Regions from separate parts of the Kitasatospora sp. NPDC096077 genome, predicted to be linked through region 2. Evidence: riboswitches for the same ligand, from Rfam matches in the RefSeq annotation. Region 2 holds a riboswitch; the other holds the start of a gene.
The links. Region 2 has a riboswitch for glycine ahead of gcvP (aminomethyl-transferring glycine dehydrogenase). Riboswitches for the same ligand answer to the same signal wherever they lie in the genome.

Region 1: it holds a riboswitch for glycine, as region 2 does, so the genes downstream of both, gcvT (glycine cleavage system aminomethyltransferase GcvT) here and gcvP (aminomethyl-transferring glycine dehydrogenase) in region 2, are expected to answer to the same signal.

The regions. Positions count from the first base shown of each region.
Region 1 is NZ_JBEOSV010000053.1:11,260-18,717, reverse strand. Features, by position in the region: gene ABTZ03_RS32345 (ABC transporter permease) at 1-218, opposite strand, end outside; gene ABTZ03_RS32340 (enhanced serine sensitivity protein SseB C-terminal domain-containing protein) at 685-1,638, opposite strand; gene ABTZ03_RS32335 (enhanced serine sensitivity protein SseB C-terminal domain-containing protein) at 1,754-2,560, opposite strand; glycine riboswitch at 2,771-2,875, shown strand; gene gcvT (glycine cleavage system aminomethyltransferase GcvT) at 3,120-4,241, shown strand; gene gcvH (glycine cleavage system protein GcvH) at 4,353-4,736, shown strand; gene glyA (serine hydroxymethyltransferase) at 4,818-6,086, shown strand; gene ABTZ03_RS32315 (L-serine ammonia-lyase) at 6,247-7,458, shown strand, end outside.
Region 2 is NZ_JBEOSV010000008.1:200,931-208,388, reverse strand. Features, by position in the region: gene ABTZ03_RS11260 (DNA polymerase IV) at 1-581, shown strand, start outside; gene ABTZ03_RS11255 (MFS transporter) at 736-2,229, opposite strand; gene ABTZ03_RS11250 (PRC and DUF2382 domain-containing protein) at 2,422-3,519, opposite strand; glycine riboswitch at 3,743-3,846, shown strand; glycine riboswitch at 3,848-3,979, shown strand; gene gcvP (aminomethyl-transferring glycine dehydrogenase) at 4,084-6,984, shown strand; gene ABTZ03_RS11240 (DUF5999 family protein) at 7,134-7,325, opposite strand.

The DNA of each region.
Region 1 (7,458 bases), on a different contig from region 2:
GCATCGGGGTCAAGCCCGAACAGGGACTCCAACGGCCCGGACAGGACGGCCAGGAGGATCAGCAGGATCACCACGATGCCGCCGGCGACAGCGGCCTTGTCCCGCTTGAAGCGGATCCAGGCGATCCGACCGAGGGAACGGCCCTCGATCGTCTTGGCCGGGCTCGGGGAGGGCGGTGCCTCCGGTTCGTTCCCGGCGGTGGAGATGGTTGTGGTCATGGTCAGTTGGTCCCCTCGCCGACGGTGGCCGGCCCACGGGCGCCGGGCGCCGGGATCGGCGGTACGGCTGGCTGCGGACGTGCGGAGGTGCTAGGAGCGGGTGTTCGCGGCAGTACGACGTGCACGGGTACTGCCACCACGCGGGATGGGCGTCGCGTGGATCGAGCGGTCGGCGTGCGCGTTCACCTTCGTGGGGTTTCCAGTACGCGCGATGCGTTGCGCAGAACTCTCTGCCATCCGAACTGGCTTGCGCCAGCCCTGCCAACCGACAGATGCCCAACTGTGATCTGCCCGCATGCACCTCCCCGATCTTCGGCATATACCTCTTCACACGGCTGTAAGCGCCATGTCAAGATGTGCCCGCATCAGGGTTGGAAAATTCGTCCGGAAAGCATCGAAGTCGACCTGATGGCGAATCAAGTCGGCTCCATGCCAAAGGTTTTATCGAGTTCCGGGGTTTCGCCGATCAGCGGCCCGGGTATCCGGGCCACGGCCGCTGGGGCTGCTGCCCCCAGCCCGGCGCGGGCGGCTGGGTGCCGTACGGGGCGTACCCCGACACCGGCTGCCCGGGCCCCGGCTGACCGGGCAGCGACTGCCCCGGGTACGACGGCGAGACCTGCGGGTACGGACCGGACGCCGGCCGCCCCGCCTCCCGGTCGAAGAACGGCCGCGCGTTGGCGCGCATCCACAGCGCCACCGGGTCGTACTCGTCCGCCATCGCCACCGTGGACACCGCGAGCCCCTCCGGGGCCACCGCGATCGCCCGCTGCATCAGCGCCCGCACCGCCTCCACGGCCGGCGGCGAACTCTCGTACAGGTCCAGGCCGATCGCCAGGTACGGCTCCCCCACCGCCGGCCGCACCCAGGCCCGGCGCAGCGCCCGCACCGCGCGCACCTCACCGGCCTGCCGCTCCAGCACTGCGAAGAACTGCTGGGCGTTCACCTGCGGCTCGCTCAGCTGCAACGGACCGGCCGGCAGCCGGTCCAGGCCCGCGGCGATCCGCCGCAGGTCCGCCCACGGCACCCCGACCCCGCCGCCCGGGGCGTGCGGATTCAGCCACAGGCCCCAGCGGGTGCGGTACAGCGAAGCGGCGATCTCCGGCCCGGAGATGACCTCGTGGGCCCGCGCCCAGCCCGAGGCCGCCAGCTGCTCGGGCGAGGTCACGGCCGGCGCGTAGCCGTGGCCGCTGATCTCCATGTTCCCGTACTGCGCGTCCGGACTGCCCGGGGTGCCGTGCCAGAGCAGCATCCAGACCCGGCCCTCGGCCAGCGCGTGCAGCAGCCGCTCGTACGCGTCGAAGCGCTCCGGCGCGACCTCGCGCAGCACCTGCTCCAACGCGCCCGGATCCGCTCCCGGGCGCCCGGCCGGAGCCTGGCCCCAGGGCCCCGGCACCCCGCCCGCTCCCGTTCCCGCACTCATGCGCCCACCTCGCCGCGCCTCTTTCCTGAACCCGCCGGCCCGTCAGCCGCCTGCACGCACCCTATGGCGCGGCACCGGCCACCGCCACGGCGACGTGCCTGTGATGGAACCCCGCTCACACCCGCGAGTAGAAGGGCATGACCTGGGTGAGCAGCCACTCGACCACCGGGTCGTCGACGAGGTCGAGCAGTACGAGGTGGACGCCGCCCGGCAGCGGCGCGGTTCCCAACGCCCGCCCGAGCGCCTCGTTCACCGCACCCGGGTCGGCCGGGGCCGCCGGGTCCAGCTGGACGCCCACGAACATCACCGTCGGCTCGCCCTCGACGCTGGCCAGCGCCCGGCGCGCGGTCAACACCCCGGGGAGGGCCGACAGTTCCGCCCGGCAGGCGGCCAGGAAGTGCTCCGGGTCCTCGCCCGGCACCGGCTCGCGCAGCGCCACCCGGCCGCCGGCCGGCGCCCCCGGCGCGCTCTCGGTGTGCTCCCAGCGGTCGTCCCGCGGGCCGCGGCGCAGCTCGGCCACGCCCTGCGGCGGCACCGGGATGCCCACCGCCGCCTCGGGGTTGACCGCGATCCCCACCCCCAGCGGCAGCCCGCGGGCGAACTCCCAAGCCGGGGCGACCGCGAAGGCCATCCCGGGCGCCTGCTGGAGGAACACCTCCTGCGAGGAGAACACCGGCACGTACGGGGCCCCGGCCAGCTCGACGGTCGGCAGGTCCAGCCCCTGCCCGCCCGGGTCGCCCCCGGCCGGCAGCGGGATCCACACCTGGCTGCGGGCCAGCACCTCGATCACCCGCGGCGTCGCCCCCGGGTCCCCCAGCGCGGCGGTCAGCACCTGCTCCAGCTCGTTCGCCGGCCACGCACCGCCCGTCGGCGCCGCCTCCGGCCCGCCCCACCCCTGCTGCTGCTCCACCGGGTACCCCATGCGCCGCGATCCGCCCTCGTGCAAGGTCGGCCGCCCACTGCTGCGCCGACGCGGAGAAGTTTAGGGCTCGTGTTCGCCCGCTTGTCCGGTCCCGGTGCTCCCTCGCCCGCGTGTGACCGGGTCCCCTCTCCCCTCGTGCGCGCGGACGTGCCATGATGTGCGCGTCCGACGGCATGCGCCGCGGGCCCCCACAACTCCACACCGGCCGCTCGAACCCGCGCGGGAGAGCCCGGAGTGCCCCTCAGGAGGCACAGCCGGCGCCGAAGGAGCAAGTCCTCCCCGGAATCTCTCAGGCCCCCCTACCGCGCGGGTTAGGCACATCTGGAAAGCGGCGCACGGCCCGGTCGTGCGCCCACCCACGGTGCAAGCCGCCGTCCCGTCCCCGATGCTGGAACCAGCTGGTGCTGGTCACAGCCGAGGGCGGACGGCGGTGAAGCTCTCAGGTCCGACGACAGATGGGGAGACCCACGCCGCCGCATGCCCGCGCGCAGGGTCGGCCCCGAACGGGCCCGGTCCGGCGCGTGCACCCCTGAGTGCCCCGACCGAGGAGTTCCTGGCCATGTCGTCCCTCCGCCTGACCGCGCTCGACGCGCTGCACCGCGCCCTCGGCGCGACCATGACCGACTTCGCCGGCTGGGACATGCCGCTGCGTTACGGCAGCGAGCGCGAGGAGCACCTCGCCGTCCGCACCAAGGCCGGTCTGTTCGACCTCTCGCACATGGGCGAGATCACCGTCACAGGCCCGCAGGCCGGCGAGATGCTGGACCACGCGCTGGTCGGCTTCGTCTCCGCGCTCGGCGAGCTGCGCGCCCGCTACACCATGATCTGCGCCGAGGACGGCGGCATCCTGGACGACCTGATCGTCTACCGGCTGCGCGAGGACGCCTTCCTGGTCGTCGCCAACGCCTCCAACGCCCAGCTGGTCCTGGACGAGCTGATCGCCCGCGCCAAGGGCTTCGACGCCGTCGTCACCGACGACCGCGACACCTACGCGCTGATCGCCGTGCAGGGCCCGGAGGCCACCGCGATCCTGACCGAGAACACCGACGCCGACCTGCCCGGTCTGAAGTACTACGCGATCCTCCCGGCCACGGTGGCCGGCCAGGACGTGCTGCTGGCCCGGACGGGCTACACCGGCGAGGACGGCTTCGAGATCTTCTGCGCCCCGGCCGACGCCGAGTCGGTCTGGCAGGCGCTGACGGCGGCCGGCGAGGGCCGCGGCCTGGTCCCGTGCGGCCTGTCCTGCCGCGACACGCTGCGCCTGGAGGCGGGCATGCCGCTGTACGGGCACGAGCTGTCCACCGACCTGACCCCGTTCGACGCCGGCCTGGGCCGGGTCGTCCGCTTCGACAAGACCACCAACGAGGGCGCCTTCGTCGGCCGCAAGGCGCTGGAGCAGGCCGCCGCCGCGGCCGAGAGCAACCCGCCGAAGGTGCTGGTCGGCCTGGTCTCCGAGGGCAAGCGGGTGCCGCGCGCCGAGTACACCGTGGTCTCCACCGACGGTGCCCCGATCGGCCGGATCACCTCCGGCGCGCCGTCCCCGACGCTGGGCAAGCCGATCGCGATGGCCTACGTGGACGCGGCCCACGCCACCCCGGGCAGCACCGTCGCGGTGGACGTGCGCGGCAAGCACGAGCCGGTCCAGGTCGTGGCGCTGCCGTTCTACAAGCGCGCCCGCTGACCAACCGCCGAGGCCGTCCCGGCCCCGCCGTTTTCCCATCGACGCACGTCGGAGCCGTCCGTGCGGCGGCCCGCTGCGTCGTACCCGCTTCCCATCCTGGAGAATGACGCCATGAGCAACCCCCAGCACCTGCAGTACACCAAGGAGCACGAGTGGCTGACGGCCGCCGACGCCGACGGTGTCTCGACGATCGGCATCACCAAGCACGCCGCCGACGCGCTCGGTGACATCGTCTACGTGCAGCTGCCCGCGGTCGGCGACACCGTGACCGCCGGTGAGACCTGCGGCGAGCTGGAGTCCACCAAGTCGGTCAGCGACCTGTACTCCCCGGTGACCGGCGAGGTCGTCGAGGTCAACCAGGACGTCCTGGACGACAACGCCCTCGTCAACAGCGCCCCGTTCGAGGGCGGCTGGCTGTTCAAGGTGCGGGTCGAGTCGACCGACGAGCTGCTCAGCGCCGACCAGTACAACGCGCTCACCCACGCCGAGGGCTGAGCCGCCCGTAGGGGCGGTCCGCCGCAGGCCGGGCCGCCCCGCTCCACCGTCCCTCCGCTCTCCTCCCGGGAAGACCACACCATGACGGTTCTGAACCAGTCCCTGCACGCCCTCGACCCGGAGATCGCCGCCGCGGTCGACGCCGAGCTGCACCGCCAGCAGACCACCCTGGAGATGATCGCCTCCGAGAACTTCGCCCCGGTGGCCGTCATGGAGGCCCAGGGCTCGGTGCTCACCAACAAGTACGCCGAGGGCTACCCCGGCCGTCGCTACTACGGCGGTTGCGAGCACGTCGACGTGGTCGAGCAGATCGCGATCGACCGGATCAAGGCCCTGTTCGGCGCCGAGCACGCCAACGTCCAGCCGCACTCGGGCGCGCAGGCCAACGCCGCCGCGATGTTCGCGCTGATCCAGCCGGGCGACACCATCCTGGGCCTGAGCCTGGCCCACGGCGGTCACCTGACCCACGGCATGAAGATCAACTTCTCCGGCAAGCTCTACAACGTGGCCGCGTACCACGTCGACGAGAAGACCGGCCAGGTCGACATGGCCGAGGTCGAGCGCCTCGCCAAGGAGCACCAGCCCAAGCTGATCATCGCCGGCTGGTCCGCCTACCCGCGCCAGCTGGACTTCGCCGCGTTCCGCCGGGTCGCCGACGAGGTCGGCGCGCTGCTCATGGTCGACATGGCGCACTTCGCCGGCCTGGTCGCCGCGGGTCTGCACCCGAACCCGGTGCCGTACGCGGACGTGGTCACCACCACCACCCACAAGACCCTGGGCGGCCCGCGCGGCGGCGTCATCCTGTCCAAGGCCGAGTACGCCAAGAAGATCAACTCCGCGGTCTTCCCCGGCCAGCAGGGCGGTCCGCTGGAGCACGTGATCGCGGGCAAGGCCGTCGCCTTCAAGGTCGCCGCCTCGGAGGAGTTCAAGGAGCGCCAGCAGCGCACCCTGGACGGCGCCCGGATCCTGGCCGAGCGCCTGCTGCAGGCCGACGTCGCCGAGGCCGGCGCCACCGTGCTGTCCGGCGGCACCGACGTCCACCTGGTCCTGGTCGACCTGCGCAACAGCCAGCTCGACGGCCAGCAGGCCGAGGACCGGCTGCACGAGGTCGGCATCACCGTCAACCGCAACGCCGTCCCGAACGACCCGCGCCCGCCGATGGTCACCTCCGGCCTGCGGATCGGCACCCCGGCGCTGGCCACCCGCGGCTTCGCGGCCGAGGACTTCCGCGAGGTCGCCGACGTCATCGCCGAGGCGCTCAAGCCCGGCTTCGACGAGACCGTCGCCACCGCGCTGAAGGCCCGGGTCACCGCCCTGGCCGAGAAGTACCCGCTCTACCCGAACCTCTGATCGCCTCGGTGATCGTTCGGGCTTAGGTGACCGGCCTCACTCCGCCGGTGTACCTGGGACCCCGGGGCACCGCGCACACTGGACAGTGCGCGCGGTGCCCCGTCCCGTGTCAGCCCCTGCCCGCAAGTCCTTCCACGAGACCCGACAAGGACGTCCCCCCGTGGCCATCAGTGTCTTCGACCTCTTCTCCATCGGCATCGGCCCGTCGAGCTCCCACACCGTCGGCCCGATGCGTGCCGCCCGGATGTTCGCCCGCCGCCTGCGCTCCGAGGGCCTGCTGGACCGGGTCACCGGCGTACGCGCCGAGCTGTACGGCTCGCTGGGCGCCACCGGCCACGGCCACGGCACCCCGAAGGCCGTCCTGCTGGGCCTGGAGGGCCACTCGCCCCGCACCGTCGACGTCGACCAGGCGGACAAGGACGTCGAGCGGATCATCGCCGAGAAGCGGCTCAGCCTGCTCGGCGAGCACCCGATCGACTTCGACCCCGACACCCAGCTGATCCTGCACCGGCGCCGCTCGCTGCCGTACCACGCCAACGGGATGACCCTGTGGGCGTTCGCGGCGGACGGCTCGACCCTGCTGGAGAAGACCTACTACTCGGTCGGTGGCGGCTTCGTCGTCGACGAGGACGCGATCGGCGCGGACCGGGTCAAGCCCGACGACACCGCGCTGAAGTACCCCTTCCGCACCGGCGACGAACTGCTGCGGCTCAGCCGGGAGACCGGGCTGTCGATCTCCGGCCTGATGCTGGAGAACGAGAAGGCCTGGCGCAGCGAGGAGGAGATCCGCACCGGGCTGCTGGAGATCTGGTCCGTGATGCAGGAGTGCGTGCGGGCCGGCATGAGCCGCGAGGGGATCCTGCCGGGCGGGCTGAAGGTCCGCCGCCGGGCCGCCGCCGCGGCGCGGGCGCTGCGCGCCGAGGGGATCGGGCCGGCCAACGCGATGGAGTGGGTGACCCTCTACGCGATGGCGGTCAACGAGGAGAACGCCTCCGGGCGCCGGGTGGTCACCGCGCCGACCAACGGTGCGGCGGGCATCATCCCCGCCACGCTGCACTACTACCTGAACTTCATCCCGGGCGCCGACGACGACGGCATCGTCCGCTTCCTGCTCGCGGCCGGCGCCATCGGCATGCTCTTCAAGGAGAACGCCTCCATCTCCGGCGCCGAGGTCGGCTGCCAGGGCGAGGTCGGCTCCGCCTGCTCGATGGCCGCGGGCGGCCTGGCCGAGGTCCTCGGCGGCACCCCCGAGCAGGTCGAGAACGCCGCCGAGATCGGCATCGAGCACAACCTCGGCCTCACCTGCGACCCGGTCGGCGGCCTGGTCCAGATCCCCTGCATCGAGCGCAACGGCATGGCGTCGGTCAAGGCC
Region 2 (7,458 bases):
ACCGGGACCGGGTGCTGCGCGAGGTGGACGCCCTGGCCGGCCGCTGTGTGCGGCGGCTGCGGGCGGCCGGGCGCTCGGGGCGGACGGTGGTGCTCAAGGTGCGGCGGTTCGACTTCTCGACGCTGACCCGCTCGGAGACCCTGGGCGGGCCCACCGACGACGAGGCGGTGATCACCGCGACGGCGCGGCGGCTAGCCGAGCAGGTGGACATCACCGGCGGGGTGCGGCTGCTCGGGGTGGGCGTGGCCCAACTGGCGGACTACACCCAGGAGGACCTGTTCGCGCAGGCGCTGCGGGAGGAGGCGGCGGAGCACGCCGAGGAGGTCGAGGCGGCGGTGGCCGAGGAGGAGCCGGAGGAGCCCGTGGTGCGCCGCTGGATGCCCGGCCAGGACGTCCGGCACAGCGAGTGGGGGCCGGGCTGGGTGCAGGGCAGCGGGGTGGGACGGGTGACCGTGCGGTTCGAGACGCCGTGGAGCGGGCCGGGCCGGGTGCGGACCTTCGGGGTGGACGATCCCGCGCTGGAGCCGGCCCGGCCGCTGCCGCTGCGGCAGGTCGAGGATCCCGGTGGGGCGGGGGAGTGAGGCGGGGCGGGGAACGCGGAACGGCCCCACCCGGTGGGAAGTACCGGGTGGGGCCGCATACCGTGCCGGACCCCGGACGGTCGTGATGCCCTCGCGACCGAGTGGGGGCCGGGCCCGCGCGTCCTGTCCCTGAGCGCGCGGGCCGGACGCCTCGTCAGGCGTCGGTCTTGGCCAGCTCGGGGCTGGAGTCCTGCCGGGCCGGGCCGCCGGTGACGGCGGTGACGGCGGGCTTGGCGGTGCGGATCAGGAAGGGGACGACGCCGGCGATGATGCAGACGACGGCCGTGGTCCAGAACGCGTGCTTGTAGGCGTCCAGGGTCGGGATCTGCACCGGGAGCTTGATCGGGAACTTCATGGTGTCGCCGGTCAGGATGGCGGTCATCACGGCGGTGCCGATCGCGCCGCCGACGGTGCGGAGCACGGAGTTCATGCCGTTGGCGATGCCGCTCTGCTCGACCGGGACCGCGCCGTTGATGAAGGCGGGCATCGCGGCGAAGGCGAGGCCGATGCCGAGGCCGAAGATGGCGGAGGCGGTGTAGATGTCGCCCTCGGCGCTGTGGCGCAGGGCCAGGTAGGCCATCGAGATCGCGCCGAGGACGCCACCGAGGACCAGCGGCAGGCGGGGGCCGCGGCGGGAGATCATCATGGCGCCGACCGGGGCGGCCACCATCGAGCCGATGGCGGACGGCAGCAGCATCACGCCGGCGTGCAGGACGGTCGCGGTGAAGCCGTAGTGGGCCAGCTTCTCCGGGGTCTGGGCGAAGTTGCTGATGACCATGAACGAGCCGTACATGCCGAAGCCGATGAGCAGACCGGCCAGGTTGGTGAAGGCGACGGCCGGGCGGCCCATCATCTTGAGGTCGACCAGCGGGTGGGCGACCTTGGTCTCGATGACGCCCCAGACCAGGGCGAGCACGGCGGCGACGGCGAACAGGCCGAGGGTCTTGGTGGAGGTCCAGCCCCAGTGGTTGCCCTGGCTGACCGCGACCAGCAGCGCGGAGAGCCAGGCGGCCAGGGTGACGGCACCGAGCGGGTCGGCGCCGCCCTCCTTGTCGATGACCGGGTCGGACGGCACCCGGAAGGCGACCAGGGCGACCGCGAGCAGGCCGAAGGCCAGGCCCATCCAGAAGATCGACTTGTAGTTCCAGTGCTCCAGCAGCAGGCCGGTGGCGACCAGGCCGAGGCCGGAGCCGACGCCCATCGAGGCGCTGATGGCGGCGACGCCGCCGGTCACCTTCTGCTTGGGCAGCTCGTCACGGACGATGCTGATCGCCAGCGGCATCACGCCACCGCCGGCGCCCTGGAGGACGCGGGCGACGATCAGCCAGGTGAAGGAGTGGGTGCTGACCGCCAGGGCCGAACCGGCGACCAGACCGGCCAGCGAGATCAGCAGCATGGGCTTGCGGCCCCGGAGGTCGCCGAAGCGGCCCAACAGGGGAGTCAGCACGGCCGCGGACAGCAGGTTGGCGGTCATCAGCCAGGTGATGTTGGACCCGGAGACGTCCAGTTCCTTGGCCAGCGACGGCAGGATCGGAACGACCGCGGTCTGCACCACGCTGAACGACAGCATCGCCAGGATGAGGGCCGGCAGGACCCGGGCGTTGCGCTGCTTCTCGGCCGCGGTGGTGGGCTGTGGTGCCTCACTCACGGTTGCTTCCTCCCGTACATAGTGAATGAACTGAAGTAACTCTGCCGGGAGATACTTCAGAGTGTCAAATATCGAGTGGTTAAGATTTGGCAAAGGCGAAGGTTCCGCTTGGCGTACCGGGGGGGTGACGGGTGGTCGGGCACGCGGAGGGCCCCGGACCGGAGTCCGGGGCCCTCGGGAAGGCGGAGGTGATCAGGCCAGCGGGCGCAGGGCGGCCGGGCGGGCGCCGTCGGCCACGTGGGTGGCGTGGGCGGTCGGTTCGGCCGGTTCGGCCGGGGCGTCGGCGGCGGGGGTGTCGTCGTGAACCTCGACGTGCTCGCGGCGCAGCTCGTCCCGGACCACCTCCTCCGCGGTGTAGCGCTCGACCACCAGGCGGACCCGCTCGATCGGGGCGAGGTACTTGCGGACCACCGGTCGCTCCTCACGGAGGGTGACCTCCTCGACCGCCTCGGCGATCTCCTTCTCGCTGAGCGAGGCGCGCTCGGCGTCGCTGACCGGCATCCGCTCCACCCGGACCCGCTCGCGGACCACCGGGACGCGGCGCTCGACCTGCTCGCTGGTCACGTACTTGCGCAGCTTCGCGGTGCCGAGGACGTGCCACTCGGTGGTGATGTCCAGGCGCTCCTCGCGGCAGGTGATCTCGATCGGGCCGTTGGGGGCCGAGGCGGCGGCGGTGCCGTTCGGTGCGGGGGCGGCCGCGGTCGGGGCGGGCCGGGGCTTGGTCTCGACGACCGGGGCGGCGGCCTCGGTGATCGCCGGGCCGGCGGCCGTCGGTGCGGGGGTGCTGAGGGTCCGCACGGGGGCCTCCGGGGCGGTGTGGGTGCTGGTGTTCGAGTTGGTGGTCGTCGTCATGGTCGGGCCGGCCTCGGGGGAGTGGAGGGACAGCGGTTTGGCGGCCGCGGCGGCCGAGGTGGTGCCGAAGTCGAGGTCGGGCCGCTCGTCCCGGCCGGTCCGGTCGGCGGACGGGCGGCCGTCCAGCGGGGTGTCGAGGCCGTAGTAGCGGTAGAGCTGGAGCTCCTGGGCGGGCGACAGGTGCTGGCCGACGCCGAAGTCCGGCGAGTCCTTGACCAGCGACTTGTCGTACGGCACCCGGAGCTCGTCGCCGGAGAACTCGCTCGTGGTGAGCGGGACGAAGGCGTCCCGGCCGAAGATGCCGGTCCGGACGGCCGCCCACTCCGGCTGCCCGGTGGCGTCGTCCAGGTACACCTCGTCGACCGTGCCGATCTTGTCTCCGTTGCGGTCGACCGCCTTGTGGCCGATGAGGTCCCGGGGGTCGATGTCGGTCTGCACTCTTTCCTCCAAGCGCTGCGGCTGCGGAACTCCCGCAGGAAAGGCGGCCGGAGCACCCGTTCCGTCCGCCACTTCACACCAAAAGGCATGAAACGGACGGGCGCGAGCGGGGTGCGGCCGGACGGGTTCGCGCTGAGCCGTCCGGGGGACGCGCGTAGACCCGGAGTGACCCGACGCACCCGTGATCGGAAGGCCTCCCGCTGGTACCCTGGGCCCCGACCGCCGAGCCCGCTCGGGAGAGTCCTCGGCAGCGAAAACCGCTGGTCGAGGCGCCGAAGGAGCAACTCCTCCCCGGAATCTCTCAGGCATCCGTACCGTGCGGGATAGGTCACTCTGGAAAGCAGGGCAGGACCGTCGGCGCGGGAGCCGACGGCCACCACCCTCACCGACGGTGCAAGCCGACGGTGCGCCACAGCGCGCCGTGCGGGCGAAGCTCTCAGGTCCCGATGACAGAGGGGGAGGCCTTTCGGGTCCGCCCGCCCAGGTCGGTCCGCTGTCCGCAGCGGCGTTGGCCGGCCGGCGAGCGCACCCCAGCCGGTCCGTGACCAGGAGGCCTCGACCACCATGAACGCCCAGCCGAACGCGGGACGCCCCACCGGCGCCTCGACCCTCACCGAGCTTGAGCTGGCCAGCCCCTTCGAGAACCGCCACATCGGCCCCGACGCCGCCGCGCAGGAGAAGATGCTGGCCTCGGTCGGCTACGGCTCGCTGGACGAGCTCGCCGCCACCGCCGTTCCCGAGGCCATCCGCTCCATCACCGCCCTCGACCTGCCCGCCGGTCGCAGCGAGGCGCAGGTCCTCGCCGAGCTGCGCGAGCTCGCCGCCCGCAACCAGGTGCTCCAGCCGATGATCGGCCTGGGCTACTACGGCACCTTCACCCCGCCGGTGATCCTGCGCAACGTCATGGAGAACCCGGCCTGGTACACCGCGTACACCCCGTACCAGCCGGAGATCTCGCAGGGCCGCCTGGAGGCGCTGCTCAACTTCCAGACCCTGGTCTCCGACCTGACCGGTCTGCCGACCTCCGGCTCCTCGCTGCTGGACGAGGGCACCGCGGCCGCCGAGGCGATGGCGCTGGCCCGTCGCGTCACCAAGGTCAGGGGCGGCGTCTTCCTGGTCGACGTCGAGACCCTGCCGCAGACCGTCGCGGTGATCAACACCCGGGCCGTGCCGACCGGTGTCGAGGTGGTCGTCGCCGACCTGTCCGAGGGCATCCCGGCCGAGATCGCCGAGCGCGGCGTGTTCGGCGTGCTGCTGCAGTACCCGGGCGCCACCGGCGTGGTCCGCGACCTCGCCCCGGTGATCGAGCAGGCCCACGGGCTGGGCGCGGTCGTCGCCGTCGCCGCCGACCTGCTGGCGCTGACCCTGCTCAAGTCCCCGGGCTCGCTGGGCGCCGACATCGCCTGCGGCACCTCGCAGCGCTTCGGCGTGCCGATGGGCTTCGGCGGTCCGCACGCCGGCTACCTCTCGGTGCGCGCCGAGTACGCCCGCTCGCTGCCCGGCCGCCTGGTCGGCGTCTCCGTCGACGCCGACGGCAACCGCGCCTACCGCCTGGCGCTGCAGACCCGCGAGCAGCACATCCGCCGCGAGAAGGCCACCAGCAACATCTGCACCGCCCAGGTGCTGCTCGCCGTGATGGCCTCGATGTACGCGGTCTACCACGGCCCGGACGGCCTGGCCGACATCGCCCGCCGCACCCACCGCTACGCCGCAGCCCTCGCCGAGGGCCTGCGGGCCGGCGGCGTGGAGCTGCTGCACGGCGAGTTCTTCGACACCGTCACCGCCGTCGTCCCGGGCCGCGCCGCCGAGATCGCCGCCGCCGCCCGCGCCAACGGCATCAACGTGCACCAGGACGGCGCGGACCGGATCTCGGTCTCCACCGACGAGACCACCACCCGCGAGCACCTGGCGGGCGTCTGGGCCGCGTTCGGCGTCCACGCGGTCGAGGCCGCCGAGAACGCCGACGCGCTGCCGGCCGCGCTGCTGCGCGAGGACGAGTACCTGACCCACCCGGTCTTCCACAGCCACCGCTCGGAGACCGCCATGCTGCGCTACCTGCGCCGCCTGTCGGACCGGGACTACGCGCTGGACCGCGGCATGATCCCGCTGGGCTCCTGCACCATGAAGCTCAACGCCACCACCGAGATGGAGGCGGTCACCTGGCCGGAGTTCGGCCAGCTGCACCCCTTCGCGCCGGTCGACCAGGCCGCGGGCTACCTGACCCTGATCCGCCAGCTGGAGCAGCAGCTCGTCGAGGTCACCGGCTACGACGCCGTCTCGATCCAGCCGAACGCGGGTTCCCAGGGCGAGTTGGCCGGCCTGCTGGCCGTCCGCGCCTACCACCATGCCAACGGCGACACCCAGCGTGACGTCTGCCTGATCCCGTCCTCGGCGCACGGCACCAACGCCGCCTCCGCGGTGATGGCCGGCATGCGCGTGGTCGTGGTGAAGACCCTGGTCGACGGCGACGTGGACGTCGAGGACCTGAAGGCCAAGATCGAGCAGCACCGCGACAGCCTCTCGGTGCTGATGGTCACCTACCCGTCGACCCACGGCGTGTACGAGACCCAGATCACCGACATCTGCGCCCTGGTGCACGAGGCCGGCGGCCAGGTGTACGTGGACGGCGCCAACCTGAACGCCCTGGTCGGCCTGGCCAAGCCGGGCAAGTTCGGCGCGGACGTCTCGCACCTCAACCTGCACAAGACCTTCTGCATCCCGCACGGCGGCGGCGGCCCGGGCGTCGGCCCGGTCGCGGTGCGCGCCCACCTGGCGCCGTACCTGCCGAACCACCCGCTGCAGGAGGAGGCCGGCCCGGCCACCGGCGTCGGCCCGATCTCGGCCGCGCCGTGGGGCTCGGCGGCGATCCTGCCGATCTCCTGGGCGTACGTCCGGCTGATGGGCGGCGAGGGCCTCAAGCACGCGACCCAGGTCGCGGTGCTGAACGCCAACTACATCGCCAAGCGCCTGGCCCCGCACTTCCCGGTGCTCTACACCGGCCCGGGCGGGCTGGTCGCGCACGAGTGCATCATCGACCTGCGTCCGCTGACCAAGGAGACGGGCGTGACGGTGGACGACATCGCCAAGCGCCTGATCGACTACGGCTTCCACGCGCCGACGATGTCCTTCCCGGTGGCCGGCACGCTGATGATCGAGCCGACCGAGTCCGAGGACCTGTACGAGATCGACCGCTTCTGCGAGGCGATGATCGAGATCCGCGGCGAGATCGACAAGGTCGGCTCGGGCGAGTGGGCGGCCGACGACAACCCGCTGCGCAACGCCCCGCACACCGCCGCCACGCTGGCCGGCGACTGGGCGCACGGCTACTCGCGGCAGGAGGCGGTCTTCCCGGCGGGCGTGAACCCGGCGGACAAGTACTGGCCGCCGGTGAGCCGGATCGACGGTGCGTACGGCGACCGCAACCTGGTCTGCTCCTGCCCGCCGCTGGACGAGTACGGCGTCTGATCGGACGCGCGGTCATGGGGCAGGGCCCCGGCAGAACGTTTCTGCCGGGGCCCTGCCCTTCGCGCTGGTCGTCGTGCCAGGCGCCGGACCCGGTCCGGCGGGGGTTCGGGCCGGCCGGGTTCGCTCCGACGGGCTCGGGCCGCGTGGGCTCAGGCCGCGTGGGCGACGGGACGGCGCGGGGCGATCACCCGGCCGTCGGGCAGCAGCTCTCCGGTGTCCTCGAACAGGACGACGCCGTTGCAGAGCAGGCTCCAGCCCTGCTCCGGGTGGCAGGCCACCGGCTCGGCGGCCTCGCGGTCCGCGGACTCGGCCGACGGGCACTCAGGACGGTGCTGGCACATACGCGTACCCTCGCTTCGCTCTGCGATCCTCCCCGTGGTGCGGTCCCCGGAGGTCGAGCCGTCCGGAGCCGCCGTGGTGGTCGGATCCTGTCCGGGCGCCGACCAGGTGTTGACCGGCGCTCAAGTGGGTAGG